3 regions of the Sodalis sp. RH16 genome follow, and region 3 is predicted to be linked to each of the others. Evidence: predicted binding sites of a transcription regulator. Region 3 holds the regulator's gene; each other region holds the start of a gene.
What was found. Region 3 encodes CRP, which controls carbon source genes, mostly activating them, when cyclic AMP is high. Its sites were predicted from a motif close to ATGTGANNNNNNTCACAT; they were not measured.
Positions count from the first base shown of each region.

Region 1: gntK (gluconokinase) is a predicted target of CRP. The motif match lies at 8,292-8,309, and genes of this name have one in related genera.
Region 2: ACL2XJ_RS19520 (2-hydroxycarboxylate transporter family protein) is a predicted target of CRP. The motif match lies at 4,014-4,031, and genes of this name have one in related genera.

Region 1 covers NZ_CP178737.1:1,403,861-1,413,783, reverse strand. Annotated here, with positions in the region: gene ACL2XJ_RS06420 (UxaA family hydrolase) at 1-1,017, shown strand, start outside; gene ACL2XJ_RS06415 (2-keto-3-deoxygluconate permease) at 1,233-2,204, shown strand; gene ACL2XJ_RS06410 (sigma 54-interacting transcriptional regulator) at 2,287-4,212, shown strand; gene metA (homoserine O-acetyltransferase MetA) at 4,463-5,392, shown strand; gene edd (phosphogluconate dehydratase) at 5,497-7,308, opposite strand; gene gntK (gluconokinase) at 7,667-8,191, opposite strand; gene metH (methionine synthase) at 8,549-9,923, shown strand, end outside.
Region 2 covers NZ_CP178737.1:4,252,728-4,262,650, forward strand. Annotated here, with positions in the region: gene arcA (arginine deiminase) at 1-718, opposite strand, end outside; gene ACL2XJ_RS19510 (response regulator) at 1,356-2,054, opposite strand; gene ACL2XJ_RS19515 (ATP-binding protein) at 2,041-3,687, opposite strand; gene ACL2XJ_RS19520 (2-hydroxycarboxylate transporter family protein) at 4,152-5,522, shown strand; gene ACL2XJ_RS19525 (fumarylacetoacetate hydrolase family protein) at 5,629-6,504, shown strand; gene citC ([citrate (pro-3S)-lyase] ligase) at 6,563-7,642, shown strand; gene citD (citrate lyase acyl carrier protein) at 7,671-7,964, shown strand; gene citE (citrate (pro-3S)-lyase subunit beta) at 7,961-8,836, shown strand; gene citF (citrate lyase subunit alpha) at 8,868-9,923, shown strand, end outside.
Region 3 covers NZ_CP178737.1:2,280,630-2,290,552, forward strand. Annotated here, with positions in the region: gene ACL2XJ_RS10370 (YccS/YhfK family putative transporter) at 1-1,395, opposite strand, end outside; gene crp (cAMP-activated global transcriptional regulator CRP) at 1,447-2,079, opposite strand; gene ACL2XJ_RS10380 (OsmC family protein) at 2,394-2,801, shown strand; gene ACL2XJ_RS10385 (phosphoribulokinase) at 2,848-3,717, opposite strand; gene ACL2XJ_RS10390 (YheU family protein) at 3,883-4,104, opposite strand; gene ACL2XJ_RS10395 (LysE family translocator) at 4,228-4,830, shown strand; gene ACL2XJ_RS10400 (ABC transporter ATP-binding protein) at 5,273-7,195, opposite strand; gene kefG (glutathione-regulated potassium-efflux system ancillary protein KefG) at 7,329-7,889, shown strand; gene kefB (glutathione-regulated potassium-efflux system protein KefB) at 7,882-9,720, shown strand; gene ACL2XJ_RS10415 (YheV family putative zinc ribbon protein) at 9,710-9,913, shown strand.

The DNA.
Region 1 (9,923 bases), 880 kb from region 3:
AATTTCGGCTGCTGTCAAATAGCCAGCGATGCCAAACTCACGGTAAAAACCCTGATCAACGTCGCCGCCAACGGTAATGTCGGTGCGGTGGTGGTGGTGGGGCTGGGCTGCGAAGGGGCTGAGCCCACCTATGTTACCGATGAAATCCGCAAAACCGGCAAACCGGTCTGCTGCGTGACCATCCAGGGCGAAGGCGGCACGCTTAATTGCCAGGCTAAAGGTATTTCCCTGGCCCGGGCCTATGCCCAGGAGCTGTCGATGCAGCAGGGGGAGGCGATTTCCCTTGCCGAACTGACGCTGGGTATGGAATGCGGCGGTTCGGATACTACTTCAGGGCTGATTTCCAATCCTTCGTTGGGGGTTGCCTGCGATCGGCTGATTGCGGAAGGCGGCACCGCCATGCTGTCGGAAACCACCGAATTTATCGGCGCGGAGCAGGTTTTTGCCAAACGTGCCGTCAACCCGCGGGTGGCGAAAGAATTCATCGATATGGTGCTGGACTGCGAGCAGCGGGCCAAGGCATTAGGTGAGGATATTCGCGGCGGCCAGCCGACGCCGGGCAATATCAAAGGCGGCTTGACCACCATTGAAGAAAAATCCCTCGGCTGCATCCATAAAGCGGGCCATTCGCCGCTGCAGGGAGTGTTGAAATACGCAGACCGTCCGCAGGGCCATGGGCTGTGGGTGATGGACACCCCAGGGCAGGATATTGAATCACTCTCCGGCAAGGTCGCGGGGGGCGCCAATTTGATCGTTTTCACCACCGGGCGCGGCAGTCCTACCGGCACGCCCATTGCGCCGGTGATTAAAATCACCGCCAACGAAGCCACCTACGCCAAAATGAGCGATAACATCGACCTTGATGTTTCAGCGGCCATGCGCGGAGAAGCCACCATTGAGGAGATGGGACAACGGGTATTTGATGAAATACTGAAGGTTGCCAACGGAAAAAGCACCAAAGCGGAAGAACTCGGCCATGATGAGTTCTCGATTTATAAAATTGCGCCTTCCTTCTGAATATATTCAGGCCCCAAGGAACGGTAACGTCCCTTCAGACTGCTGACAGACGTATTCGGAGTCAATAAGACGGGACAGGCTGCCAGAAGAGTAAACCGTCCGCGCCAGGGATGGCGCGGATCGAGCCTAAAAGGACGTATTCACGGCGAGTTTACGATCTGGCAGCCTGCCCCGGCCATGCGCTATGTCAACAAGCTCCTTTATAAGAGGCTGAAATGAAAATCAAACGAGCAATGGAAAAATTTCCGGGCGGCATGATGGTCATACCGCTGATTATCGGCGCCCTATTTAAAACATTTTTCCCCCGAGCCCTGGAAATAGGCAGCTTTACCACCGCGTTATCCCACGGTTCGATGGCGATCCTGGCGGTATTCTTTATTTGTATGGGAGCGGAAATCCGCTTTAACGCCGCGCCACAGGCTTTGAAAAAAGGGGCGGCCATTACCTTGTCAAAACTGGTGGTGGGTATCGTCATTGGTCTGGCGGTAGTGAAATTTTGCGGAGAGGGCGGATTGTTCGGGCTGTCCGGCCTGGCCATTATTTCCGCCATGACCAATGCCAATATGGGCCTGTATGCGGCGCTTACCAAAGAATACGGTAATGAAACCGATCGCGGCGCCATTGCGGTACTGTCAGTGCTGGAAGGCCCGTTTCTCACCATGGTGGCGATGGGCACCGCCGGCTTGGTGTCGATTCCGCTGCTGGATTTTATCGCGGTAATCATTCCTATCATTATCGGCGTGATATTGGGTAATCTGGATGAGGAGATGCGCGCCTTTTTGAAAAGCGGCGGCGGTATGTTGATCCCCTTCTTCTCTTTTGGCCTGGGCACCAATATCGATTTTATGACGCTGCTGCAAGCCGGGCTGTCGGGCGTATTGCTTGGCGTGATGACGGTGGTCATCGGCGGCGTCTTTAATATCCTGGTTTCGCGCCTGGCGGGGGGCAGCGGCATTGCCGGCGCGGCGGTGTCAACCACCGCGGGCAACGCGGTAGCCACACCGGCGGCCATTGCCGGCGTCGATCACAGCATGGCGGGATTGGTGGCGGTGGCGACGCCGCAGGTGGCGGCATCCACTATCGTTTCCTCGCTGTTGACGCCGTTGCTGAGCGCCTGGGTCGCTAAAAAAGAAGCCCTACGCTTGGAAAAAAAACATCAAATGATTCCCAAAAAAGCAAGGACCTAAATGTAAATAACGGGACCGGCTAACAGTAAATATTTCTTATCTCTTTATCATCGTGCGGAAGTTGTTTATGGGACATTGTGTAATGAAGAAGCTTCCGCATTTTTGTATTATTTCACCCACCGCCGATCTCACCGAAAATATTGCCGGCATTAAAGCCAATTATGCCGGTAAAGCCAACATTACCATTGTGGAATCCAGCTTGACCGGGATTAAAGAGACCCTGAAGCATTTACCGCTGGAAGATTACGATATTTTTATCAGCCGCGGCGGCATGGTGAGATTGCTGGAACAATGCATAAAGCAGCCCATTATCGAAATAAAAACCTCCGCTTACGATATCATTGACGCCTTGGCTCCTTATCGTAACCAAACCTGCATCGGCATCGTCGGTTACGTCAGCGTCATCAACGGCAGCCGTAAAATCGCCGCGATGCTGAATATTCCGCTGAAAATTTTTACCGTGCCGGATATGTCGCTGCCCACCATCGAACGTATTCGCCGGCAGGTGCATCAGCAAATGGCCAGCGGCGAGGTGGAGCGGCTTATCGGTGATGCCATTAGCACTGATTATTTCGACCTTCCCGCCGAGCGTTGCACGCTGTTGAGTACCGGCGTGGAGTCCATTGAACGGGCGCTGGAAGAGGCCATTACGGTCTATCGGGGGCTGGCGCGCCAGCGTGTGGAAAACCGCCAGCTGCAAACCTTGATTGATGCGGTGAGCAAGGCCATTATCACCGTCAACGGGCGGGGAGAAATCCTGCACAGCAACAGCCAGGCGATGTCCATGCTTGGGTTGACGCAGCGTACCGGGAATAACTTGCAACGCTACCTGGCGTTTGGGTCTTTATCCCGCTTTAACGAACACTATGATGTGAACGAAAGCCTGATTATCGATAGCAGCGCCTATGGATCCCTCCTGGCCAAGGTAACGCCCATTGTTGAAAACGGCGAGACCGACCGGCTGATTATCACCTTGCAAAAAGCCGCCACCGTACGCGGCGAGGAGCAGGCCATACGCCTTAAGGAAGCGGAAAAACGCAATTTCCAGGCCCGTTATGGTTTCAACGATTTTATCACCGGCCACCCTGAAATGGCCCGCCGGCTGCAGCTGGCGGCAACCTATGCCAAGACCGATGCCACAATTTTGCTGATTGGCGAGAACGGCACCGGTAAGGAGATCATTGCCCAAAGCATTCATAATGCCAGCGAGCGCCGGGATAAAATGTTCGTGCCGGTAAATTGCGGGGCCATCCCGCCGGATATTCTGGAAAGCGAGCTGTTCGGCTATGTGGAGGGGGCATTTTCCGGCGCGTCGCGCAAGGGCAAAACCGGACTGTTTGAACTGGCCCATGGCGGTACGCTGTTCCTGGATGAAATCACCGAGCTGGACAAAAGCCTGCAATCAAAACTGCTGCGGGTGTTGCAAGAACGCCAACTGATACGCCTGGGCTCGGATCGTATTATTCCCATCGATGTGCGCATTATCGCCGCCACCAACCGTAACATCCAGACATTTGTCGAGGAAGGCGGTTTTCGCGAAGACCTCTATTACCGCATCAACGTATTGAAGATTACCGCCATGCCGCTGCGCGAACGGCCGGAAGATATCCGCGCCATCGGTGAATACTGGCTGAGCCGTTATCGCCGGCGCTATGATTTGCCGCCGCTGCGTCTGGCGGACAATCTGTGGCGATTCCTGACTCGTTACTCTTGGCCTGGCAATGCACGGCAGCTGGGCAATATTATGGAGCGTCTGGCGCTCTCAGCCGTCGGCGACACGCTGGATCTCGAGCAGGCCGCGCTCTACATCGAGGATCTCGCCGGCGGGCAACAGCAATTGGGGAAAAAAGCCTGTACCCAATGCGATTTGCTGGAGGGTAATTACGCACAGATCCGCCGGGCTATACTGGAGCGGGTCATTGCCAGGCAAGGTTATAATAAAAGCCGTACCGCACGGATGCTGGATGTGGATCGTACCTCAATCAACCGCTGGCTAATGAAACCTTAGGGTTGCCGGCGGTAAAACTGCCGGGCATCCTGGTGCCCCAGCCTGCCTTTCACGCATGAAAACAGTTATTTCATCATTTAATCAAACCATTACAAAAATACGGCCGCTAAAAAATCCATCAGCTAAAATAGTGATTAAGATGAAACATTTTCAACTTATGGTTGAATACTCGACATCATTTAGCAAAAGCGGTATGGTCGGGCATCTGGATGTCTAAACGTATAAACGTATGCTTTGAGGTTCTAAGGTTATGCCGATTCGGGTTCTTGATGAGTTGCCGGCAGTAAATTTTCTGCGCAATGAAAATGTCTTTGTGATGACGACTTCCCGCGCCAGCACACAGGAAATTCGTCCGTTGAAGGTTCTGATACTCAATCTGATGCCGAAAAAAATAGAGACGGAAAACCAATTCCTGCGTTTGTTATCCAATTCGCCGCTCCAGATCGATATTCAACTGCTGCGCATCGACAGCCATGAGTCGAAAAATACGCCGGCGCAGCATCTCAATACCTTTTACTGCGACTTTGAGGATATCCAGGATCAGAACTACGACGGTCTGGTGGTTACCGGGGCGCCGCTGGGGCTGGTGGATTTCAGCGATGTGGTTTACTGGCCGCAGATCGCCCGGATCCTGCAATGGTCAAAGGATCATGTCACGTCAACCCTGTTTGTCTGTTGGGCGGTACAAGCCGCGCTGAATATTTTGTACGATATTCCCAAAATGACCCGCCAGGTAAAACTGGCCGGCGTTTACCAGCACAATACCCTTAAGCCCCACGCGTTGCTGACCCGTGGTTTTGATGAGACCTTTCTGGCGCCCCATTCCCGCTATGCGGATTTTCCCACCGACGTCATCCGCCGGTATACCGATCTGGAGATCCTGGCGGAGTCCGAGCAAACGGGGGCGTATCTGTTCGCCAGTAAAGACAAGCGGCTGGCCTTTGTCACCGGACATCCTGAATATGACGCACTGACCCTGGCCGGCGAATATCATCGGGATCTGGCCGCCGGCCTGGATCCCTTGCTGCCGGTTAATTATTTCCCGGATGACAATCCCGACCTGACGCCGAAAGCGAGCTGGCGGAGCCACGGGCACCTGCTGTTTGCCAATTGGCTCAATTATTACGTTTATCAGATCACGCCGTTCGATTTACGCAATATGAACCCCACCATCGATTGATGTCCCACAAACATACAAGGGGCGCGGTGAGGGCCAAGGACGGCCTGCAGAGAAACCATCCCGGCCAGGCTCGGCCGGGAATCGCAGGGTAAGGATTTTTGCGCTTAGACGACGATGCAGCTAGCGCCCTGTTCGGCGCCGGAGAGCTGGCTGCGCAGGGCACCGAACAGTTCCCGCCCGCTGCCCATATGGCCGGCGCTTAAATCGGGCAACGCGACGGTACGTTGAGCCAGTTCGCTTTCTTCCACCAGCAGGGACAACTCGCCGGTAACGCCATTAACCCGCACCATATCGCCGGTGCGGGCCTTCGCCAGCAACCCGCCGTTAAAGGCTTCCGGCGTGACGTGGATTGCCGAGGGCACTTTGCCCGAGGCGCCCGAAAGACGTCCATCGGTCACCAGCGCTATTTTGTAACCGCGATCCAGCAGGACGCCCAGGGGCGGCATCAGCTTGTGCAGCTCCGGCATCCCGTTGGCGCGGGGGCCCTGATAACGCACCACGATGACACAGTCTTTATTCAACTGCCCGGCATCAAAGGCCGGACCGACGTCATGCTGGCTTTCGAATACCACCGCCGGCGCTTCAATAACCTGGTTGGCGATGGGTACGGCGGAGGTCTTCATTACCGCACGCCCCAGGTTGCCGTCCAACACCTTGGTGCCGCCGTGATGCTCGAACGGGCTTTCCAGCGTGGAAATCACTTTCGGATCCAGGGAGGTCTCGGGACTTTCGCGCCAGGCCAGAGTGCCCTGATCCAGCCAAGGTTCAAGGGTATAGCGGCTTAAGCCGAATCCGGCGACGGTATTGACGTCTTCATTGAGCAATCCGCCTTTCAGCAGTTCGCGAATCACCAATTGGACGCCGCCGGCATCGTGGAACTGATTGATGTCCGCCGGGCCGTTCGGATATATCCGCGCCAGCAAAGGCACCGAATCGGAGAGTTCGGAAAAATCGTCCCAGTTGATGATGATGCCGGCGGCGCGGGCCATGGCCACCAGATGCATGGTGTGATTGGTGGAACCGCCGGTGGTGAGCAATGCCACAATGCCGTTCACGATGACCTTTTCATCCACCAACCGGCCGACGGGCAGGTAATTGCCGCTGTTTTCCGTCAGACGGGTAACCTGGACGGCTGCGGCATCTGTGAGGGCGTCACGCAGCGGGGTGTTTGGCTGGATAAAGGAGGAACCCGGCAGATGCAGCCCCATCATTTCCATGACCATCTGGTTAGAGTTGGCGGTACCGTAGAACGTACAGGTGCCGGCGCTGTGATAAGACTCGGCTTCTGCTTCCAGCATGGCGGCCCGGTCAAGCTTCCCTTCCGCATAGAGCTGCCGGACCCGGACTTTTTCCTTATTCGGTAAACCGCTGGCCATGGGGCCGGCCGGTACAAACACCGCCGGCAGATGGCCGAAAGATAACGCCGCCATCACCAGGCCCGGGACTATCTTGTCGCAGATACCGAGATAAAGCGCCCCGTCGAACATATTGTGGGATAAGCCGATGGCCGCCGACATGGCGATGATTTCGCGGCTCATGAGCGAGAGTTCCATCCCGTCCTGGCCCTGGGTAACGCCGTCGCACATGGCCGGAACCCCGGCCGCCACCTGGCCTACCGCGCCGGCGCTATGCAAAGCGGCTTTCAACCGTTCCGGATAATGTTCATAGGGTTGATGGGCGGACAGCATGTCGTTATAGGCGGTGATAATGGCGATGTCATTATGGGTCAGGCTTTTCAGCGCGGCTTTATCGTCGGGCTGGCAGGCGGCAAAACCATGGGCCAGATTGCCGCAGGCCAACTGGGCGCGGTGGACCGTTTTGGTGCGCGCATCGTCGATGCGCGCCAGGTAAGCGGCGCGGGTGGCAGTTGAACGGTCGATGATACGTTGCGTTACACGGGCTACGGTAGGATTCATACATGCCTCACTTAAGATTGAACGGTTCAGGGCCGCCCTCGCGGGCAGCGCTGAACAACAGAATTTGTGGTCCGACGGCACATCAGGATGCTTTACGCTTTTATTATTAAAATCGGTCGTTGGCGGAACCGTCTGATGGCGCTGTTATCGGTCGGCCCCCAGTAAGGCCGGGTCTTTTGTCGCTTTTAACCGAGGTGCAAATTGGCATACCTCGATGTTGAATCGTTTCAGCTACGCAGAACTTAAAAAGCCGGATGCCAAAAGTCGGGCTCATCCGGCCTGTGTGAATGTAAATCCTTTACATCCTTTGAAGAAACCGCGATTCCGGCAACGTCGGTCGCCGGCTTCAGCCGGCGTTTTACTGATTAAACTGCCGGATATAATTCAAGGCATCGTCAATCACTTTTTCCACCGGCTGGGCGATATTGACGACGAATACATCGGGTTCGTCCGCACCGGGTTCTTCCAGAGTATCGAATTGGGTCACCAGCATCTCGGATTTGAAAAAGTGGCCTTTACGGGCCTTCATGCGTTCTTCAATTACCTCGAAGCTGCCCTTGAGATAGATGAAGGAGAGATTGTCATTGCCCTGCCGCAGGCGATCGCGATACCGCTTTTTCAGCGACGAACAGACGATGATGGAGACCGCGTTGGTGCGCTGCATGGCGAAAGCGGCATCGTTAATCGCCGCCAGCCAGGGCGCGCGATCATCATCGTTTAACGCATGGCCCGCCGCCATTTTTTCAATGTTGGCGCGGGGATGGAGGAAATCGCCATCCAGAAACGCGGCCGAAAGCTCGCGGGCCAGGGCGCTGGCTACAACGGATTTGCCGCTGCCTGAAACGCCCATTAAAACGAAGATATGGTTGGATGTAGTTGTCATCGTAGGGCTCCGAGGCCTGCTAAAGTTCATTGATGTTACCGGTAACATTATGCGTGTTTTTTTATCGGTTTCTAGCGGCATCAACGACTTTTATTTTCTTCTGTGATCGACATCAAATTATAAGGGCATTATGAAACATAACTTTTACATTAAGTGGCGTTTTTTTAAACTGTCAGCCGATAACTGAAAAAGTCTCATGAGCCGCCATCTTCGCTCCCGCTTAACTTATGTTAGGATGTTCTGCCTGTTTTGGCTCAATTTTAGACGCTCTACCCTGGATAATTCGGGTTGCAGGAAAGCGACGCACCTGCAGCTTGAAGTATAACGGGTATATTTTTCTGCGGTGGATGGGTAATAGTGAATAATCGAACTGACGGACTTCGCCGGCAATTGGCCCAGCGCATCATGGTGCTGGACGGCGCCATGGGCACCATGATCCAGAGCTACCGGTTGGAGGAAGCGGACTACCGGGGCGAGCGCTTTGCCCAGTGGCCAAGCGATTTGAAGGGCAATAACGATTTGCTGGTGCTCAGCAAGCCCGAGGTGATTTCCGCGATTCACTACGCCTACCTTGAAGCGGGCGCCGACATTCTGGAAACCAATACCTTCAACTCCACCGCCATCGCCATGGCCGATTACCAGATGGAGTCGCTGGTTGGCGAGCTTAATTTCGAAGCCGCCCGGCTGGCACGACAGTGCGCCGATGAATGGACGGCGCGCACTCCGGATAAACCGCGTTATGTTGCCGGCGTCCTGGGCCCCACCAACCGCACCGCCTCGATTTCCCCGGATGTAAACGATCCGGCGTTCCGCAACGTGACCTTTGATCAGTTAGTAAGTGCTTACAGAGAGTCGGTGCACGCATTGGTTGAGGGGGGCGCGGATTTGATTATGGTGGAAACCATTTTCGATACCCTCAACGCCAAGGCGGCTATATTCGCCATTGAAACCGAATTTGAAGCCATGGGCGTAGAGTTGCCGGTGATGATTTCCGGAACCATCACCGATGCCTCGGGACGGACGCTTTCCGGCCAGACCACGGAAGCCTTTTACAACTCCCTGCGGCACGTTAAACCGCTGTCGTTCGGTTTGAACTGCGCCCTTGGCCCGGATGAGCTGCGGCAGTATGTCGCCGAGCTGTCCAGGATTGCCGAGTGTTACATTAGCGCCCATCCCAATGCCGGATTGCCCAATGCCTTCGGCGAGTACGATCTCGGCCCCGATGTTATGGCCAGGCAAATCAAGGAGTGGGCCGGCGCCGGTTTTTTGAATATCGTCGGCGGCTGCTGCGGCACCACGCCGGAGCATATCGCCGCCATCGTCCGGGCCATTGAGGGCATACCGCCGCGCCAGCTGCCGGATCGGCCGGTGGCCTGCCGCCTGGCGGGGCTGGAACCCCTTAATATCGACAAAGACACCCTGTTTGTGAACGTGGGCGAACGGACTAATGTCACCGGCTCTGCGCGCTTCAAACGCCTGATAAAAGAAGAAAAGTATAATGAAGCCCTGGCGGTGGCCCTTCAGCAGGTGGAAAGCGGCGCCCAGGTTATCGATATCAACATGGATGAGGGCATGCTGGATTCCGAAGCCGCCATGGTGCGTTTTCTGAGCCTGATCGCCGGAGAGCCTGACATCTCCCGCGTACCCATCATGATCGACTCCTCCAAATGGGATGTTATCGAGCAAGGCCTTAAATGCATCCAGGGCAAAGGCATCGTCAACTCCATCTCCA
Region 2 (9,923 bases), 2.0 Mb from region 3:
CCTGTGGCGTGGTGCGTTCGGATAAACCGATTAATACCGCTCCCCGGCCAATGACCAATACATCACCGCCTTCAAGAGTGGCATTATCATAATTAATCCTTTCGTCATCGAAATATCTATAAAAGGATTGCCGGGCAAATAAAGGATGCCAGCGATAAATGGCACGCAAATTATTACTTTCCCGTCTCCTGGCCTCTTTAGCCATAGGGTTGATTGAGACGCCGTTATATATCCAGCAGGATGTGTCTCGAGTAAATAAATGATTCGGTAATGGCTTGATAATAAAATCAGTCGGGCTATGGCTATTGACCACCATATTGGTAAAGCCGGTGGGCACCTCCTGGTAGCTCAATCCGCCGGTAAGAATCCGCGCCAGTTCCCGGTCGGGCAGGGTACGCAGCCAATGCTGTATTTCCAGGGCAAACGACGGTCCCAGGCGGAAATCCGACACCTGAGTGGTCAATAGCCACTCCTTGGCTTCGTCGATAGCCAGCGTCTGAGCCAGCATATCGGTTAATAATAATACCTCCACGTCTTCCTTTCGCAGGATGTCGGAAAAAATATCATGCTCTTTTCCCGCGCGCTCAACAGACAGAACATCGTCAAATAATAATTCCTGGCAGTTGGATGGGGTTAAATGTTTCAGGCTTAAATTTGGTCGGTGCAGCAGAACACGACGGAGTCGTCCTATTTCAGAACCCACATAATGACTTTGCATGGTTAGTACCGCCTCTCACAGAATTAACAGGGGCAAAAAGAGCGTAGGGTATCCCGCTCTCAAATAATCAATATTTGAAAGGGGAAATAATTAAGTACCGCCTACTTCATTGCGATGGCGGCCATATTAACCAGGCGGCTTAATTCGAAAGTGATCCGGATCACGCTTAATTTATTATTTGCCGTGCTGTGTTAGTTAGTTGATGACAATCATTATTTAGGTATTTGGTATTATTCATGAACTGAATTTTTATGTGGTTTTATTGACTGGAGTTCCTTCATCGGCGGATTTGATATCCATGACAGTCATGGCTTATTTTTTATAATACATTGAATGTTATGCATTTATTTGTTTTTCACGCAGGAACATTAACATTTTATGCGTCGCGGTGGTTTTTATATTTTACCGGGGGGAACGTCAGGCTGGAAAACTATGCTGAATGGGGAGATTTTCACCGTGATGATGAATTGTGAACCTAAGCGCAGTTAAATTAATATCCATACATTAACAAGACATTAGGCGAACCTAAAGGTAACTGTAGTTGCTGTTTTGGCGTTTTGGGTGCATAAAAATCCAGCCAGGATCGTAACGCTCCGGCAATAACCGGAATAATTAATCACGGGCCGGCAAAGGGTGGCTATGAAGGGATGTGGCGTCGGTATAGCCGGCGCGGATGGCCGATTTTGCCGTAGCGCATTTCAACGCTGAGGAAATCAATTTCCACGCAGTATTCCAGATAGCGGCGGGCGGTGGTTTTGCTCAGCCCGGTCTGGCTGACGATATCGTCAACGGAATGCAGGCTGTCTTGCCCGGCGATAAAAATTTGCCGGATCAGATTGAGGGTATTTTCTTCGATACCCTTGCTGCCGGTATCCTGGCTGAATGTTTTGGATTGCAGCTGATAAAGGATATCGACGTTTTGCTGGTCTACCACTTTGAAGGCCCGCTGAGTCCGGGCAAACTGGATAAACCGTTCCAGCGAATGGCTCAGCCGCTTCCAGGAGATGGGTTTAAGAATATAGTCGAACGCACCGCAGCGGATAGCCTGGCTACAGGTATTCATATCGCTGGCGGCGGTAATGAAAATCACCGAACATTCCAGTCCGCGCATAAGTTCGCTGTCGATTAATGAGATCCCCTCACCGTCCGGCAGGTAATTATCCAGCAGGATCAGCCGGGGCCGCTTTTGACGGAGCTGTTCCCGCGCGTCCTTCAAGGTGCGCGCAACGCCCACCAGACGAAGCTGTGCATGGCCGTCGATAAAATCAGCGTGCATTTGCGCCAGTTGGTTTTCATCTTCCACCACCAGCACGTCAAAAATTTCAGGCTGTATCATCAGATTCATCCGGATTAATGAGGTCGGGTAACATTGCACGACTTTCCATCGGAATAAAAATGGAAAAAACCGTACCGTAAGGTTGATTGGCGGACACCTCAATGGTTCCGCCGCAATGATTCACATAATTTGCCACCAGGTGCAGGCCAAGCCCATGATCGCCGCTGGGTTTGGTGGTGATGCCCACGTCGAAAATCCTTTCCCGCATCCCCTGGGGGATACCGATGCCCTGATCGGCTATTTCGATCACCACATCACGGGCGCTACCGACAATATAGGCCTCTATGGGATAGCGCTCCCCCTTGCGCAACAGGGTTGCCTCAACGGCGTTATCCAGCAGGTTGCCGATAATCGACATCAGCTCGGTTTCGCGCAGGCCGGATGGCAGCTGCGCCAGGCCGCAGGCCGGATCAAATAATAACTCCACGTTTTTTTCACGCGCCCCGGCATACTTGCCCAGCAATAAGCCGCACAATGCCGGCGAGCAAAAACGCGCCGAGACGAAATCAAGTATTTCCTGGGCGCTTTCCGATTGCGCTTCAATATACCGTATTGCTTCATCATAGCGTTTCATATGCAATAACCCGGCGAGGGCGGCGGTCCAGTTCAACTGCTCATGACGCAAAATACGTAAATTATCCGCATAGCGCTTCACCTGGCTTAATTGAACATTGAGACTGTTTATTTCATGCTGATCGCGAAAACTGATCACCCAGCCCTGCAACTTGTCCTCCAGCAAAATCCGCACGCGGCTGGCGATGACCGTAACCTGATTGAAAAGGCAGATTTCGTCATGGGTATCGCTGGCCAGCATGGTTTTTTCCTGCAGGAAAGGGATGGGTTTAATCACCGATGACAGGCGTTGGCCGCGCAGTTCTCTTGAGGACGCATGCAGGGAGAGTATCGATTTGGCCGCTTGATTGATCTCGGCAACGCGGTATTCTTTATCGATGGCAATCACGCCTTCAAAAATGGATTCCAACAGCGCTTTTTGCTGGCGGACCAATAGGCCTATTTCTCTTGGCTCCAGTGAAAACATCTGTTTCTTCATCGTATTGGCAAACCACCAGGAAAACACAAATAATGCCACCAGCAGCATTAACGCCATCACGAGAATATTAATTAATTTCCCGGTGCTGAGCATATCGATACGAGTTTTCAAATAGCCGATAGACACAATGCCAATAATATGATGTTGCCCATCGAATATGGGCGCCTTACTGCGCAATGAAATACCTAAACCGCCGCGCCGCACGGAAATGCTGTCTTTACCTTGCAATACCTCGGTATTGTCTCCACCGATCATCGATTTGCCAATGCTGCCGGGATAACCCGAATGATATAAATGCATACCGTGCTCATCGCCGATAACGATATAACTGGCATCGCTGCGGTTTGCCAATTTACCCACCAGGGCGGCAATGGCGTCGGTATCCTTGATTTCAACCGCATCAATGAGCGTGGGGATCATGGCGATTTCCCGCGATTGGACCTGAGCGCGAGCGCCGAGTTCAGCATAAAGCTGCTTATCCAAGTCGTAGTAATAATATATGCCTATCAGCAATAGCAATAATGAAAAGAAAAGGATCAGGCTGATAAATAACTTAATATGGAAAGAAACTTTTATACACATAATAAATCATAGCCATTAGGCAAACGCGGTAATCTTATCATGATTAAAATCAGGTGTAAGGGCGCTAAATCTAAAGTGTGATCTCAACCACAACCGTTGGGGGATATTACCGCTAAATGTCGGCCGAGTGTTAAAAACTCAGTCTACATATCTCCCACCTTTCATTAACAAGCTATTTTTTTGAGGAATAAAAACCATTAAAACCATAAAAACCATTGAAATCATATAACCCATAAAAATCTTATTAAGATAAATTGCGCCGCTGCCATGATCATGAAATAATAAAATCCATTAAAATCTTTAAGACCTTTAAAATAGCGGTTTAAATTTGAATTCAATCACATAAATAACGTCAGCCGTTTTTTAGTATTCCAGCACTTATTTTACTTACCCTAAATAATTCGAGCTACAGGAAAACCAACGCATCTGCAGCTTGGCGTATGGCGGGTATAAGGGGGCTGATTATGAGCACGACAGAAGACAGTTATATTGCTACAGCTGAACCGGCAACGGTGAAAGAAATTTCTGTCAAGGAAAAATGGTGGCATATCCTTGATAGCTGGAAAATCGGTATTATTCCACTGCCGCTATTTTTATTGGCCGGCATACTCATCGGTATTGATTGCCTGAGCGGGAAATTACCCAACGATATCGTGGTGATGGTAGCGACCCTGGCGTTTTTTGGCTTCGCCTGTGGTGAAATCGGCAAGCGCCTGCCGGTGGTGGGTAAAATGGGCGCGGCGGCTATTTGCGCCACATTTATTCCTTCAGCAATGGTGCATTACGGTTTGTTACCCGAGGTGGTGGTGACGGCCACCACCAGTTTTTATAAATCGACGAACATTCTATATCTCTATATCTGCTGCATTATCGTCGGCAGCATCATGAGCATGGACCGGCGCACCCTGATTCAAGGTTTTTTGCGCATCTTTTTCCCGATGCTGTGCGGCGAGGCGGCCGGCATGCTGGTGGGTATGGCCGTTGGACTGGCCCTTGGCCTGCCGCCGTTTCAGATCTTCTTCTTTCTTATTTTGCCGATTATGGCCGGCGGCGTGGGTGAGGGCGCAATACCGCTCTCCATCGGTTACGCCGCATTGCTGCATATGGAACAGGGCGTGGTGCTGGGACGGATATTGCCGGTGGTGATGCTCGGCGGATTAACCGCCATTATCATTGCCGGCTGCCTGAACCGGCTGGGTAAACGCTATCCCCATTTGACCGGCGAAGGCAAGCTGATGCCGGCCAATCAGTCGGGCCAGGACCAGCCGGCCGCCGCCCTTACCGGCACGTTTAGCGGTAAAACCGATGTGACCGCGATTGCCGCCGGGGCGCTGCTGGCGGTGCTGCTCTATATGCTGGGCATGCTGGGGTATAAATTGATCGGCCTGCCGGCCCCGGTGGGCATGCTGTTTATCGCGGTATTGATCAAACTGGCCCACGGCGTTTCTCCCCGTATGCTGGAAGGCTCCCAGGTGGTGTATAAATTTTTCCAGACCTCGGTGACCTACCCGATTCTGTTTGCCGTCGGCGTCGCCATTACCCCCTGGCAGGAACTGGTGAATGCATTCACCCTCTCCAATTTGCTGGTGATCGTCAGCACCGTCTGCACCCTGGTGGGTACCGGCTATCTGGTGGGTAAAAAAATCGGTATGCATCCCATCGACGTGGCCATCGTGTCCTGTTGCCAAAGCGGCCAGGGCGGCACCGGCGACGTGGCTATCCTCACCGCCGGCAACCGGATGGAGCTTATGCCGTTTGCCCAAATCGCGACCCGCATCGGCGGGGCGATAAACGTCTCGGTCGCCTTGCTGGTCTTGGGCAACTTCTTACTTTGATATCCGGCCACGCTGCGACCCGGCTGCGCATGCCGGACGAGGGTGATTTACCGGCTAATACCGGCCGGGCCATCGGGTTGAGAAGAATGTTAATTCAGGAAAATGTATGAAACTCGCAAGTTATGTTTATCAGCGCGGCAAGAGCTACGGCATCGTGGCCGCAGACGGCCTGATTGACTTAGGCCGCCGTCTTGGCCCGCGCTATCCGGATCTTAAAACCCTGCTGGCCGGCAATGCCTTATCCGAGGCGCAGGATCTGTGCCATCAGCCGCCGGATATAGCGGTTGACCAGGTAACATTCCTGCCGGTAATTGAAAATCCGGGCAAAATCTTATGCGTCGGCATGAACTATGCCGAAAAGCGTAAAGAGTTCAATGAGGTGAACCCGGCGCCGACGCTTTTTATTCGCTTCGCCGATTCCCAAACCGGTCACGGTATGCCGATTGTCAAACCTGGTCTTTCGGCGGAATTTGATTACGAAGGCGAACTGGCGGTGATTATCGGCCGGGAGGGGGAGGGTATTCCCGCTTCGCAGGCGTTGTCACATGTCGCCGGGTATAGCTGCTATATGGATGGTTCGGCGCGGGACTGGCAACATAATTGGTTCACGGCGGGCAAGAATTGGCGGCAAACCGGCGCGTTCGGCCCTTATCTCACCACTGCCGATGAAGTCCCCAATCCCCATGACCTGAACATCCGTACCTGGTTAAACGGCCGTCTGGTACAAAACGACAATACCGGCAGCATGATTCACGGTATTGCCGCGCTGATTGAATACATCAGTACCTTCACCCGGCTGCACGCCGGCGACGTGATTATCACCGGTTCGCCGGGGGGCGTCGGCAAGAAGCGTACCCCGCCGCTGTTCATGAAAAGCGGCGATTGCATCGAAGTGGAAATCGAAAAAATCGGCCATTTGAGAAATCTGATTGTGGATGCGGTTGATTATTCCATGCCCGGGTCGTCTCATGCCGCCGCGTAGTTTAAAAACCGCCGGGCTCATCGCCGAGGCCCGGGATTCGAGCCATAGGGTAAGCGCTATGTATGATTTGGACGCGTTGGAATTTGCCGTGCTGCCGGTCCGATGCACCGCTAACGGCCTGAACGAAGGGCGCGCCCTGCCGGAACGCGGCGGGTTGGACGAGGTGCGCGCCCTGCTGGACACCAGCGGTCTGGGCATGGATGAGGATATCGATTGTTTCGTGGTGGCCCATGATGGCCGGCAGTTGGCGGGGTGCGCCGGCATTGCCGGCAATACCATCAAATGCGTCGCGGTGGCGGCGGATTACCGCGGGGATAACTTGAGCGCCCGTCTGGTGGGAGAGGTGGAAAATCTGGCGATACGGCAAGGGCATTTTCACCTGTTTCTTTATACCCGTCCGTCCAATATCGCCCTGTTCAAGGGCTGCGGCTTTTATCCCCTGGCGCAATGGGACCAGGTGGCGGTTCTGATGGAAAACACGCCGGTGGGCATTACGCGCTATAGCCGCGCGCTGGCCCTGCAGCGCCATCCCGGCGCCCGAATCGGCGGGATCGTCATGAACGCCAATCCCTTCACCCTGGGGCACGCCTACCTGGCGGAGCAGGCCGCCGCTGTTTGCGACTGGGTGCATATCTTCGTGGTGCGGGAAGATGTGTCGCTCTTTTCCTATGCCGAGCGTCTTGAAATGGTGCGTCAAGGCGTGGCGCATCTCAGCCATGTCACGGTGCATCCCGGCTCGGATTATCTCATTTCGCGGGCGACGTTCCCCGGCTATTTTTTACGGGATACGCAGCTTATAGGCCAGACCTACAGCGCCATCGATCTGCTGATTTTTCGCCGTTATATCGCGCCGGCCCTCGGTATTACCCATCGTTTTGTCGGCACCGAGCCCTATTGCCCGGTGACTGAACAATACAATCGCGATATGCGGGTGTGGTTGGAAGAGCCCGGGCGTTCAGTTTCACCGCCGGTGTCGGTGGTGGAGATTCCCCGCAAATGCCAATCCTCCGGCTGGGCGATTTCAGCCTCGGAAGTGCGGGCCTTGCTAAAGGATCGGCAGATGTCGCACATCCGGGAAATCGTGCCGCCCTGTACGTTTGCCTTTTTAACGTCACATCACCGGTCGGAATGTGCGTAACCGAATTTTTTTTGTCAGGACAGTCATTATGAAGATAGTTAAAGAATCCTTGGCCGGTACGTTTGAATCCAGCGATCTGCTGGTGAAAATCGCCCCGGCCGACGGCGAGTTGAACATTGTCGTGAACAGCGAGGTGATAAAACAGTTCGGCATACAAATCCGCCAGGTCATTGATCAAACGCTGGCTGCCATGGGCGTTACGGAAGGGTTGATCATTATCGACGATAAAGGGGCGCTGGATTGCGTAATCCGCGCCCGCATTCAGACCGCGGTATTACGGGCCGCCGGCGCGGAAGATATTGTATGGGACAGCATGTCATGAAAAAGCTTCGCCGCAGTATGTTGTTTATTCCCGGCGCCAATGCCGCCATGTTGTCCACCGCGTTTATCTACCGTCCCGATTCGATCATGTTCGATTTGGAAGATGCCGTTTCGCTGCGGGAAAAAGACAGCGCCCGGATCTTGGTGTTCCATGCGCTGCAGCACCCCATGTACCGGGACATTGAAACCGTGGTGCGCATCAACCCGCTCAATACGCCGTTCGGCCTGAAGGATCTGGAGGCGGTGGTGCGGGCCGGGGCGGATGTGGTGCGGTTGCCGAAAACCGACAGCCCGGAGGATATACATGAGCTGGAAACCCATATTGAACGCATCGAGCGGGCCTGCGGCCGGGAAGTGGGTTCCACCCGAACCATGGCGGCCATTGAATCGGCCATCGGCGTGATTAACGCGGTGGCCATAGCCCGCTGTTCTCCACGGCTTATCGGCATTGCCCTGGCGGCCTTTGATTATGTCATGGATATGCAAACCGAACGGGGCGACGGCACCGAACTTTTCTACGCCCGCTGCGCGGTGCTGCACGCGGCCCGCGCCGCCGGCATCGACGCTTTCGATGTGGTCTATGCCGATATCAACGACGAGGCCGGTTTCCTGCGGGAAGTGGAGCTGGTACGCAAAATGGGTTTCAACGGTAAATCATTGATTAACCCGCGCCAGATTGAACTGCTGCATAACGCCTATGCGCCGACCCAGGAAGCGGTGGACTACGCCCGGCGGGTGATTGCCGCCGCCGAGGACGGAGAGCGTAAAGGCCTGGGGGTTATATCGTTGAACGGGAAAATGATTGACGGCCCGATTATCAACCATGCCCAGGTGGTACTGGACCGTGCCAGGGCTTCCGGCGTGCGCCGGTAGCGGTTTAGGCGAATAAATACAGGAATACCTAATGAGTGATTTTTTAGACAATCTACAGACGCAATATCGGCATCTCGGGCAACTGGCGCAGTTCAGCCATGCGTGCAGTACCACGCCCTGGCTGGCGGATAATCTGGCCAAACACCAGCGCAAGCTTTGCGACAGCCTGGAACAGGCCATTGAACGCAGCGGACTGCGTGACGGTATGACCATCTCGTTCCATCATGCCTTTCGGGAAGGGGATATGGTCATTAATCGGGTGGTGGAAACCCTTGCCCGCTTAGGGTTTAAAAACCTGACGCTGGCGTCCAGTTCGCTGATGACCTGCAATGATGCCTTGATAGAACCCATCCGGGCGGGCGTGATTAGCCGCATCTATACGTCGGGCATGCGCGGCAAGCTGGCGGACGCTATTTCCCATGGCCTGATGGAAGAACCGGTACAAATCCATTCCCATGGCGGAAGGGTAAAACTGCTGCAGGATGGCGAGCTCAAGATCGACGTGGCGTTTCTCGGCGTGCCGTGCAGCGATGAGTTCGGTAATGCCAACGGCAGCCACGGTCAATCCTGCTGCGGTTCCCTGGGCTATGCCATGGTGGATGCGCGTTTTGCCCGCAAGGTAGTATTGCTCACCGAAGCCTTGCTGCCTTTTCCCAATCTGCCCGCCAGTCTGGTTCAGGATCAGGTTGACTATATCGTCAAGGTGGATCAGGTGGGGGACCCGGCTAAAATCAGCGTGGGCGCGGCGCGGGTCACCAGTAATCCACGGGAGCTGATGATCGCCCGCAGCGCCGCCGAGGTCATTGAGCATTCCGGCTATTTTGTCGACGGGTTCTCCCTGCAAACCGGCTCGGGGGCGTCAAGCACCGCCTGTACCCGTTTTATGGCGGAAAAGATGGAGCGGCGCCATATCAAGGCCCGCTTTGCGCTGGGGGGTATCACCGGCAGCATTGTCGATCTGCATGAGAAAGGCCTGATCGATATCCTGCTCGATACCCAGTCCTTTGACAGTCAGTCGGCGGAGTCGCTGCAACATAACCCGCGCCATATCGAAATTTCCACCAATGTCTATGCCAACCCCGCCGCC
Region 3 (9,923 bases):
GGTGAAGCCGGTCATCGCCAGGCCGTAATTTTTCCGCAAAACCAGATAAGCCGCCAGGGTCACCACCAGCATAAACAATAAAACCGTGCCGTCCCCCAGATGGAGCTGCAGGGTCGCGGCGGCGATAACCAGGCCGGCCAAGGTTCCCAGCGCCCGGTGCTGGATACGTACCCGGGTGGCGTTATAGCCGTTCTGGCTGACAAACATCACCGTCATCAGAATCCAGTAGGGTTTAGGCAGGTTGAACACCAGTCCCAGGCTGCTGCCGATGGCCAGCATAATGCCCAGCCGGGCGGCGTTGCGCAGCGCCATGGATTTGAGCGAACAGTAGCTGCGCAGCGCCTGCCAGAAAGAGAGCCGTTGCTGGTTATCCGCCATGATATCCCGCCGGTAGAGCGGACGTTGCGTCCTGAGCAGCCGGGCGATGCGGCTGAAGTGATAAAAACAAAATTGCCCCACCGGATTATCCGGATTTCGCTGGGCAATTTTTTCCACCGCCGACAGGGCTTCCGCCATGGTGAAACGGCCCGATAACCGATGATAAAGGATATCGTCCGCTACCACCCGCAGCCGGGCGGCAATCAATTGGGCATTATAGCGGATCACCGCTTCAGCGTGACTCTGCTCCACCAGCTTCTGCACTTCGTCCGGCTGATGCAAACTGACGGCGATATGCTCTTGCAGGTCCAGAGCCACCTGAAATGTCCGCAGCAGACGTTTGTACTGAAGCTGATGGTTGGCCGACAGCATATGCAGCTGCTGGTAAATTTGCGCAATCAGATCAATCACCCGCTGCTGCCGGGCAAACAGCGGCGGCAGGGCGGTTTCCGGGTCGGTATGCTGGGTCAGCAGGCTGTATTTCGCCTCGATATAATCCGCGAGCTCTCTATAGAGCAGGCTGAGGGTTTCCCGCATCGGCTGCTCTTTAAGCCATCGGAACCACAGGCCGGTAAACAGCCCGTACCAGGCGGTACCGGCGATATACAGCAGCGGCGGGATCCACACCGGGGCGTTGCCGGTCAGGCCGAGGGTAAAAATGGCGGCGATAAGGGAGGCGGGTAATAACCGCCCGTGCAACGGACTGATTTCACCGGTGACGCCCAGCACCAGCGCCAGGCCCACCATGATAAAGGGCAAGGGTACGTGTACAAAGAGCAGCCACTGGATCAGTACGCTGCTGACGGCGAACAGCGTACCGCCGATGGCCAGGCGTTTAAAAAAGCGTTTATGCAGGGTATCCAGGCCGGCGATGTTGCAACAGGCGGGCACCAGGGAGAACAGCAGGCCGTTCTGCAGGCTGCCGAACAATAGCCCTATCGCCACCGGCAGGCAAAGCACGATGGTTTGCCGCAAGGCATAGTTGACTTCGGGGTGATAGATCAGTCGACGCCACATGCTGCCAACAAGCAGGCGTGGCACAGAGTACCACGCCTGTTTGATTAACGTTTAACGCGTACCGTAAACGACAATGGTCTTGCCGTGTGCGGAGATGAGATTTTGATCTTCCAGCATTTTCAGAATACGGCCCACCGTTTCACGGGAACAGCCGACAATCTGGCCGATTTCCTGGCGGGTAATCTTGATTTGCATGCCGTCGGGGTGGGTCATGGCGTCGGGTTGTTTCGCCAGATTAAGCAAGGTTTGCGCGATACGTCCCGTGACGTCGAGAAACGCCAGATTACCGACTTTTTCCGAGGTGACCTGCAAGCGGCTGGCCATCTGCGCCGACAGACGCATCAGGATATCCGGATTCACCTGAATCAGTTGCCGGAATTTTTTATAAGAAATTTCAGCCACTTCACAAGCGGTTTTCGCACGAACCCAGGCGCTGCGCTCCTGGCCTTCTTCGAATAAGCCCAATTCCCCGATAAAATCCCCCTGGTTAAGGTAGGACAAGATCATCTCTTTACCTTCTTCATCTTTTATCAGCACCGCGACGGCGCCTTTGACGATGTAGTAAAGTGTTTCAGCTTTTTCGCCTTGATGTATTAGCGTACTCTTCGATGGATACTTGTGAATATGGCAATGAGACAGGAACCATTCGAGAGTCGGGTCTGTTTGCGGTTTGCCGAGAACCATTCGCTGTTATCCTCTTTTGTCATCGCTGTCCTTGTTCAGGACATCGTATTCCCTATTACGGCGCTGTTTTATCGATCCATCTCCGTTGTAAACGGAGCGACGTTAGGGAACTTATTAGGGTCTGGTTTTAGTGATGTTCCGATCGCTCTCTTGCCCTTTCATTATCATGAGGTCGATCCAGCCTTGTTTTTAGCATAGGTTTGAAGCAGTGTCTTCTGTTGTCTTGCATCAGCATGAAGTATGTTAGGTAACATTGCCACCTTTCCAATAAAAATGTAGGGTGCAGGAAAAACTTTTTATCTGGAGTCATCATAATGCAAGCACGAGTAAAATGGGTCGAAGGTCTGTCTTTTATAGGTGAATCCGCCTCCGGCCACCAGATTTTGATGGATGGCAACGCAGGGGAAAAAGCGCCCAGCCCAATGGAAATGGTACTTATGGCGGCTGGGGGGTGCAGCGCCATCGACGTGGTATCGATTCTGCAAAAAGGGCGTCAGGATGTGCGTGATTGCGAAGTCAAGCTGACCTCTGAACGCCGCGACGAAGCGCCGAGGTTATTTACCCATATTAATTTACATTTTATAGTTTCCGGCACGGGGCTCACCGACAAAATCGTCGAAAGGGCGGTGGAGCTGTCAGCGGAAAAGTATTGCTCGGTGTCTTTGATGCTCGGCAAATCCGTGAACGTTACCCATAGTTTTGAAGTGCGTTTGCCGTCCTGAATGACGGATGCGTTACCGCGGGCGCGACGCTCCGGCCGCGCCCGGTTTATTCAATGCGTTTGCCTTCCAGCAGCTGCTTTACCAATGGTCCCATGATCAGTTCCATCGCCAGCCCCATTTTCCCTCCCGGTACCACCAGCGTATTGATATTGGAAATAAACGACCCCTGCAGCATCGCCAGCAGATAGGGGAAGTCGATATGATCCAGGCCGCGAAAGTGAATTACCACAAAGCTTTCGTCCAGCGAAGGGATGGCCTTGGCGGCAAAGGGGTTGGACGTGTCCACCGTGGGAACCCGTTGAAAATTGATATGGGTACGGGAAAATTGCGGTGTGATGTAGCTGATATAGTCTTCCATCGATCGCACCACGGAATCCATCACCGCTTCCCGGGAGTGTCCGCGTTCGCTGGTATCGCGCACCAGCTTTTGTATCCATTCCAGGTTGACGATGGGTACTACACCCACCAGGAGATCCACATGCTGCGCCACATTATGGTGGTCGGTAACCACCCCGCCGTGCAGCCCCTCGTAAAACAGCACATCCGTCGGCTCCGGCAGCGGCTGCCAGGGAGTAAAGGTGCCGGGAATCTGATTGTAGGGAACGGCTTCGTCATAGGTGTGCAGATATTTTCGCGCTTTGCCGTGGCCGGTGAGCCCATACTGCAGGAAGGTGTGTTCCAATAGGCCGAAGTCATTGGCTTCCGGCCCGAAATAGCTGATATGTCGCCCGAGATCGCGGGCCTTGCGAATGGCCATGTCCATTTCCGGACGGGTAAAATGGTGGAAACTGTCCCCTTCCAGCTCGGCGGCGTGAATATTCAACTGGTGAAAAATTTTACGGAAAGCCAGACTGGTGGTGGTGGTGCCGGCGCCGCTGGAGCCGGTAACGGCAATAATGGGATGTTGTGCTGACATGGTAACCCTACGCTTCGTTATATGACGGCGTGATACCCTCAATAATTCAGGTTGCAGGAAAGCGGACGCGCCTGCAACTTGAAGTATGACGGGTAGATTCACATGCGCCCGGCATGAAAGACTTGATTATTGTTATCATGTTTAGCGGCGCAGGGCCAATTTGCGTTATTCCGGATGAAACTGGCCGCGGGGCATAATATTGATGGTCTCGTGCAGTTCCGACCATACCACTACCGCTTCGCCGCTTATCAGTTGACGTTTGACATCGGCGACTTTGGCCTCCAGTGTCTTTTCCTGTTCGCCGTAATCGGTGCCTTCTCGCAAGACAAAGGATTCAAGCAGGTTATACAGGGTGTCGGAGTCGATTTCTTCCCACGGAATAATCATCATGTTATGTCCAGTTTGTTAATGATTCAATGCCTTGAGGAAATTTCACCAGCAAAGCCTTGTGCGGATACAGGCGCGCTGTTAGTTTCTTACCTTCAATAAAGGGAGGGGAGCCCCCGAAACGTGGAACCGAGTCTTTTTCTTTCAATGTTGGGTTTTCTTTGGGTCGCTGCCATTACGCCCGGTCCTAATAATATGCTGCTCACCGCTTCCGGCGCGAATTTCGGTTTTTGGCGTTCAATGCCGTTGATGCTGGGTATTATGCTCGGGATGCAGTGCATATTGCTATTGGTGGCTTTCGGTATCGGCGGTTTAATTACCCTGTATCCGTCATTGCATTTTATGCTCAAAGTGGCCGGTTCCCTTTATCTGCTGTGGTTAGCCTGGAAGATTGCCACCGCGGCGTATGAAACATTGGAGACGGATGCGCCGCCGCCACGCCCCATTCCGTTTTACCAGGGCGGACTGCTGCAGTTCCTGAATCCCAAAGCCTGGTTGATGGCGCTGGGGGCTGTAGCCAGCTTCAGCCTGACGGGTAATGCCTATATTACTTCGGTGGGGGCCATCAGTATTGGTATTGTGACGGTGAATATCGTTTCCGGGACTATTTGGCTCGGCTTTGGTACGCTTATCGGCCGTTTGCTCAGCAGTAAACGCGCCTGGACGGTATTTAATGTCGCCATGGGATTGCTTACCGCGGCCTGCGTGCTGTTGATTTGGCGCTGATAAGGCCGCGCATTTTTTGCGGTCTTCCTTTAACACGCTCGGTTCACGCGCCGGCGATCGCGGGCCTACCGTGCCATGAGGCGCTCCGGCGGGCGGGAAAACCACGCCCGCTTCGACCTCATTGGCGCGGTCTCCCTTCAACTCGTTCGGTTCACGCGCTGGTGATCGCGGGCCTACCGTGCCATGAGGCGCTCTGGCGGGCGGGAAAACCACGCCCGCTTCGACCTCATTGGCGCGGTCTCCCTTTAACACGTTCGGTTCACGCGCCGGTGATCGCGGGCCTACCGTGCCATGAGGCGCTCCGGCGGGCGGGAAAACCACGTCCGCTTCGACCTCATTGGCGCGGTCTCCCTTGAACACGCTCGGTGCAGCTTCGGTGCTGGCGCGGTCTCCCTTTAACACGCCCGGTGCGGCTTCGGTGCTGGCGGTTGACTATAAAGGGCTATTCCCCTTCAAACTCTTTTATCAGGGTTTCAAGCTGTTCCTGGGCATCCAGCCACGCTGTTTCCGCCTGTTCCAACTGGGATTTTACCTGGGCCTGGCGCTGCAGACAGGCGGCGAGATCTCCTTTACGGGCGATATCGTACAGCGCTGAATCCGCCAGCTCGGCTTCCACTTTCGCCAGTTCGCTGCCCAGGGTTTCCAGCGCTTTTTCGTGGCGTTCGATGGATTTGCGCAGCGGCTGGGTTTGGCTGCGGAACTCGGCTTCGCGCCGCTTTTGGTCCTTTCTGGCCTGGGCGTTATTGGCGGAGGCGGGAATATCCTCGCGGCCGTCGACGCCCTGCGCCGCCTGGCGCTGCTGGTCCGCCAGCCATTGCTGGTAATCCTCCAGGTCTCCCTCGAAGGGCTCTACCAGCCCGTCATGAACCAGATAGAAATCGTCGGTGGTGGAACGCAGCAAATGCCGGTCATGGGATACCACTACCAGGGCGCCCTCAAAGTCAATCAGCGCCTCGGTGAGCGCCTGGCGCATATCCAGATCCAGATGGTTGGTGGGCTCATCCAGCAACAGCAGGTTAGGGCGCTGCCAGACGATCAGCGCCAGCACCAGCCGGGCTTTCTCGCCGCCAGAGAACCGTTCCGTACGCTCGGTGACCTTATCACCCTGAAAACCAAATCCGCCGAGATAATCCCGCAACGCCTGCTCATACTCCTGCGGCGCCATCCGGTTCATATGCTGCAGCGGCGATTCGTCGGCCCGTAGGAACTCCAGCTGATGCTGGGCGAAATAGCCGAGCTTGATGCCTTTGGCCAGGGAGACCCTTCCCGACTGAGGCTCCAGCGTACCGGCCAGCAGTTTGATAAGCGTTGATTTACCGGCGCCGTTGCGTCCCAGCAGCCCGATGCGCGAACCGGGCACCAGGTTAAACTTGATGGAATTCAGGACAGTGCGATCGCCATAGCCGGCGCTGACCTTTTCCATCGTCAGTAATGGATTGGGCAGGCTTTCCGGGTCGCGAAACCGGAATTGGAACGGATTATCCACATGGGCCGGAGCAATAAGCTCCATGCGTTCCAGCATTTTAATCCGGCTCTGCGCCTGGCGGGATTTGGTGGCTTTGGCGCGAAAGCGGTCGATGTAATGCTGCAGGTGCGCCACTTTTTCCTGCTGATGCTGATAAAGGGACTGCTGTTGCGCCAGTTTGGTCACACGTTGCAGCTCAAAAGAGGAATAATTACCGGTATATTCGTTCAATGACTGCTGTTCGATATGGAGTATCTTATTGACGACGGGATCGAGGAAGTCCCGGTCATGGGAAATCAGGATCAGCGTGCCGTTGTAATTTTTCAGCCACTTTTCCAGCCACATGACCGCATCAAGATCCAGATGGTTAGTGGGTTCATCCAGCAGCAGCAAATCGGAACGGCAGATCAGCGCCTGCGCCAGGTTAAGGCGCATCCGCCAGCCGCCGGAAAAATCGCTCACCGGCTTTTGCAGCTGTTCCTGGCTGAAACCCAGGCCGTGCAGCAGGCTGGATGCGCGTGGCCGTATGGTCCAGGCGTCGATGACATCCAGTTTGCCATGCAGCGTGGCGATGGCGTGACCGTCATTTTTTTCGTTGGCCAGCTGTAATTCGGATTCCAACTGACGATATTCCCGATCGCCGTCGATAACATAGTCTATAGCCGGTTCGTCCAGCGCGGGCGTTTCCTGGTTTACCCAGGCCAGGGACCAGTTGGCCGGGTAAGTGACATTGCCGGCATCGGCGCTGAGTTCATGTTTCAACAATGCCAAAAGTGTTGATTTGCCGCAGCCGTTTTTGCCCACCAGCCCGACTTTTTGCCCCGGGTTTACCGTGGCGGTCGCATTATCAAGCAGTACCCGGGTACCGCGACGAATTTGCACAGATGAGAAGACAATCATAAAGCGCCATAGTTTGAGAGTATGTTAAATTGACATTATTGAATGCAAGCCAGAGTGAAACGTCCTGGTTTTCGACTTCGCGGAGCATGGTAGCGGAAAACCCGCGCCCTGACGACGCTTTGGAGGGGAATTGATTACACAACCACCCAAAGTTTTGTTGCTGTATGCCCATCCCGAATCGCAGGATTCGGTTGCCAACCGGATTTTGCTGCAGGCGGCATCGCCCCTGGCGCATGTCACCGTACATGATCTTTACGCGCATTATCCGGATTTTTTTATCGATATTCATTATGAACAGCAATTGTTGCGAGAGCATCAGGTGATCGTGTTCCAGCATCCCCTTTATACTTATAGTTGTCCGGCGCTGCTCAAGGAGTGGCTCGACCGTGTATTGACGCGGGGCTTCGCCAGCGGCATCGGCGGCAATGCCCTGACCGGAAAGTATTGGCGGTCGGTCATTACCACCGGCGAGCCGGAAACTGCTTATCAGCATTTGGGATATAACCGCACTACCATGGAAGAGGTTCTGCGTCCCTTTGAACTGGCCGCGACCCTGTGTCGCATGCAATGGGTGTCGCCCTTGGTGGTTTACTGGGCCAGACGGCAAACCCATGACGCCTTGATGCGTCATGCCGATGCGTATGCGCGCTGGCTTAATGAGCCGGTGCAGGAAAGAGGGCAGCGTCTTGGGTAGCAGTCCGTCATTTTTAACCGCCGTCGTGCTGTTCCTGTTTGCCGCCGTGGTGGCGGTGCCCATTGCCCAGCGCCTGGGCATCGGCGCGGTAATAGGCTATCTGGCGGCGGGTATCGCCATCGGCCCCTGGGGTCTGGGTTTTATCCGCGACGTGGATGAAATCCTGCACTTCTCTGAACTGGGGGTGGTGTTCCTGATGTTTATCATCGGGCTGGAGCTGAACCCCGGCAAATTATGGGAATTGCGGCGTTCCATTTTCGGGCTCGGCACGGCGCAGCTTGTCATTACCGCCGTTTTACTGGGCACCGTCTTGCTGCTGACCCACGCCTCATGGCAATCGGCGCTTATCGGCGGCATCGGTTTGGCCATGTCCTCAACCGCTATCGCGCTGCAGCTTATGCGCGACAAAGGCATGAACCGCAATGAAGGCGGCCAGCTCGGATTTTCGGTGTTGCTGTTTCAGGATATGGCGGTAATACCGGCGCTGGCGGTCATTCCTTTCCTCAGCGGCGGCAGCGGCGTACCCAGCGATTGGACGAAGATCGGCATGAAGGTGGCGGCGTTTTTCGTCATGCTGGTGGGCGGCCGTTACCTGTTGCGCCCGCTGTTTCGCTATATCGCCGCCGCCAACGTGCGGGAAGTCTTTACCGCCGCCGCGCTGCTGCTGGTGCTGGGAGCGGCGCTGTTCATGGATATGCTGGGCGCCTCCATGGCGCTCGGGACCTTTATCGCCGGGGTACTGCTGGCTGAAAGCGAATACCGCCACGAGCTGGAAATCGCCATTGAGCCGTTTAAAGGCTTGCTGCTGGGGCTGTTTTTCATCTCGGTGGGCATGGCGCTCAATCTGGGCGTCCTGTATGTCCATGTGCTGCAGGTCTTGGCCGGTCTGGCGATACTGGTGCTGCTGAAGGGAACGGTACTGTATATTCTGGCGCGCATTTTCGGTTTGCGTCGTTCGGTCCGGTTGCAATTCGCCGGGGTGCTGAGCCAGGGCGGTGAATTTGCCTTTGTGCTGTTCTCCGCGGCGGGGGCGCAGAAAATCCTGTCGCCGGATCAGCTGTCGCTGCTGCTGGTGACCGTAACCCTGTCGATGATCACCACGCCGCTGCTGATGAAGCTTATCGACGGCATTCTGACCCGCCGCTATAACGCCCAGGAGGAGCATGACGAAAAGCCGTTCGTGAACGACGACGAGCCGCAGGTGATTATTGTCGGTTTCGGCCGTTTCGGTCAGGTCGTGGGGCGGCTGCTGATGGCCAATAAAATGCGCATCACGGTGCTTGAGAGGGATATCAGTGTGGTCAGCCTGATGCGCAGCTATGGTTATAAGGTGTATTACGGCGATGCCACGGAGCTTGAACTGCTTCGCGCCGCCGGCGCGGAAAAGGCCCAGGCGATTGTGGTGACCGCCAATACCCCGGAGGCGAACATGGCGGTAGTGCATTTGTGCCAGCAGCATTTTCCCCATTTGAAAATCCTGGCGCGCGCCCGCGGCCGTGTAGAGGCCCATGAATTATTGCAGGCCGGCGTGACTCATTTTTCCCGTGAGACCTTTGCCAGCGCTCTGGATCTGGGCCGCAAGGCACTGCTGGAACTGGGCATGCATCCCCACCAGGCCCATCGTGCGCAGCAGCATTTTCGCCGGCTCGATGTGCGGATGCTGCGGGAGCTGATGCCGCAGATGCAGGGGGATTTGGCGCAGATATCCCGCGTCAAGGAATCCCGGCGCGAGCTGGAGGATATTTTCCAACGGGAAATGATGAAGGAACGCTGGCAGCTAAACGGTTGGGAAGATGACGATCAACAGGGAGATAAACCTTATGACGGTTAAGCGTAAACGCTTTATTGCCGGCGCGGTATGCCCTCACTGCCAAAGCAAGGATACTCTGGCCCTGTGGAGTGATAACGATGTCGAGAGCTTCATCTGTGTGAAATGCGGTTTCACCCAGCAGCAAACTGACGGAACAAACGCGGAGAAAAGGCCGCTCCCGGAGCACATTATCGGTATTTTCCATCCGGAGTAGCCTTCACGGT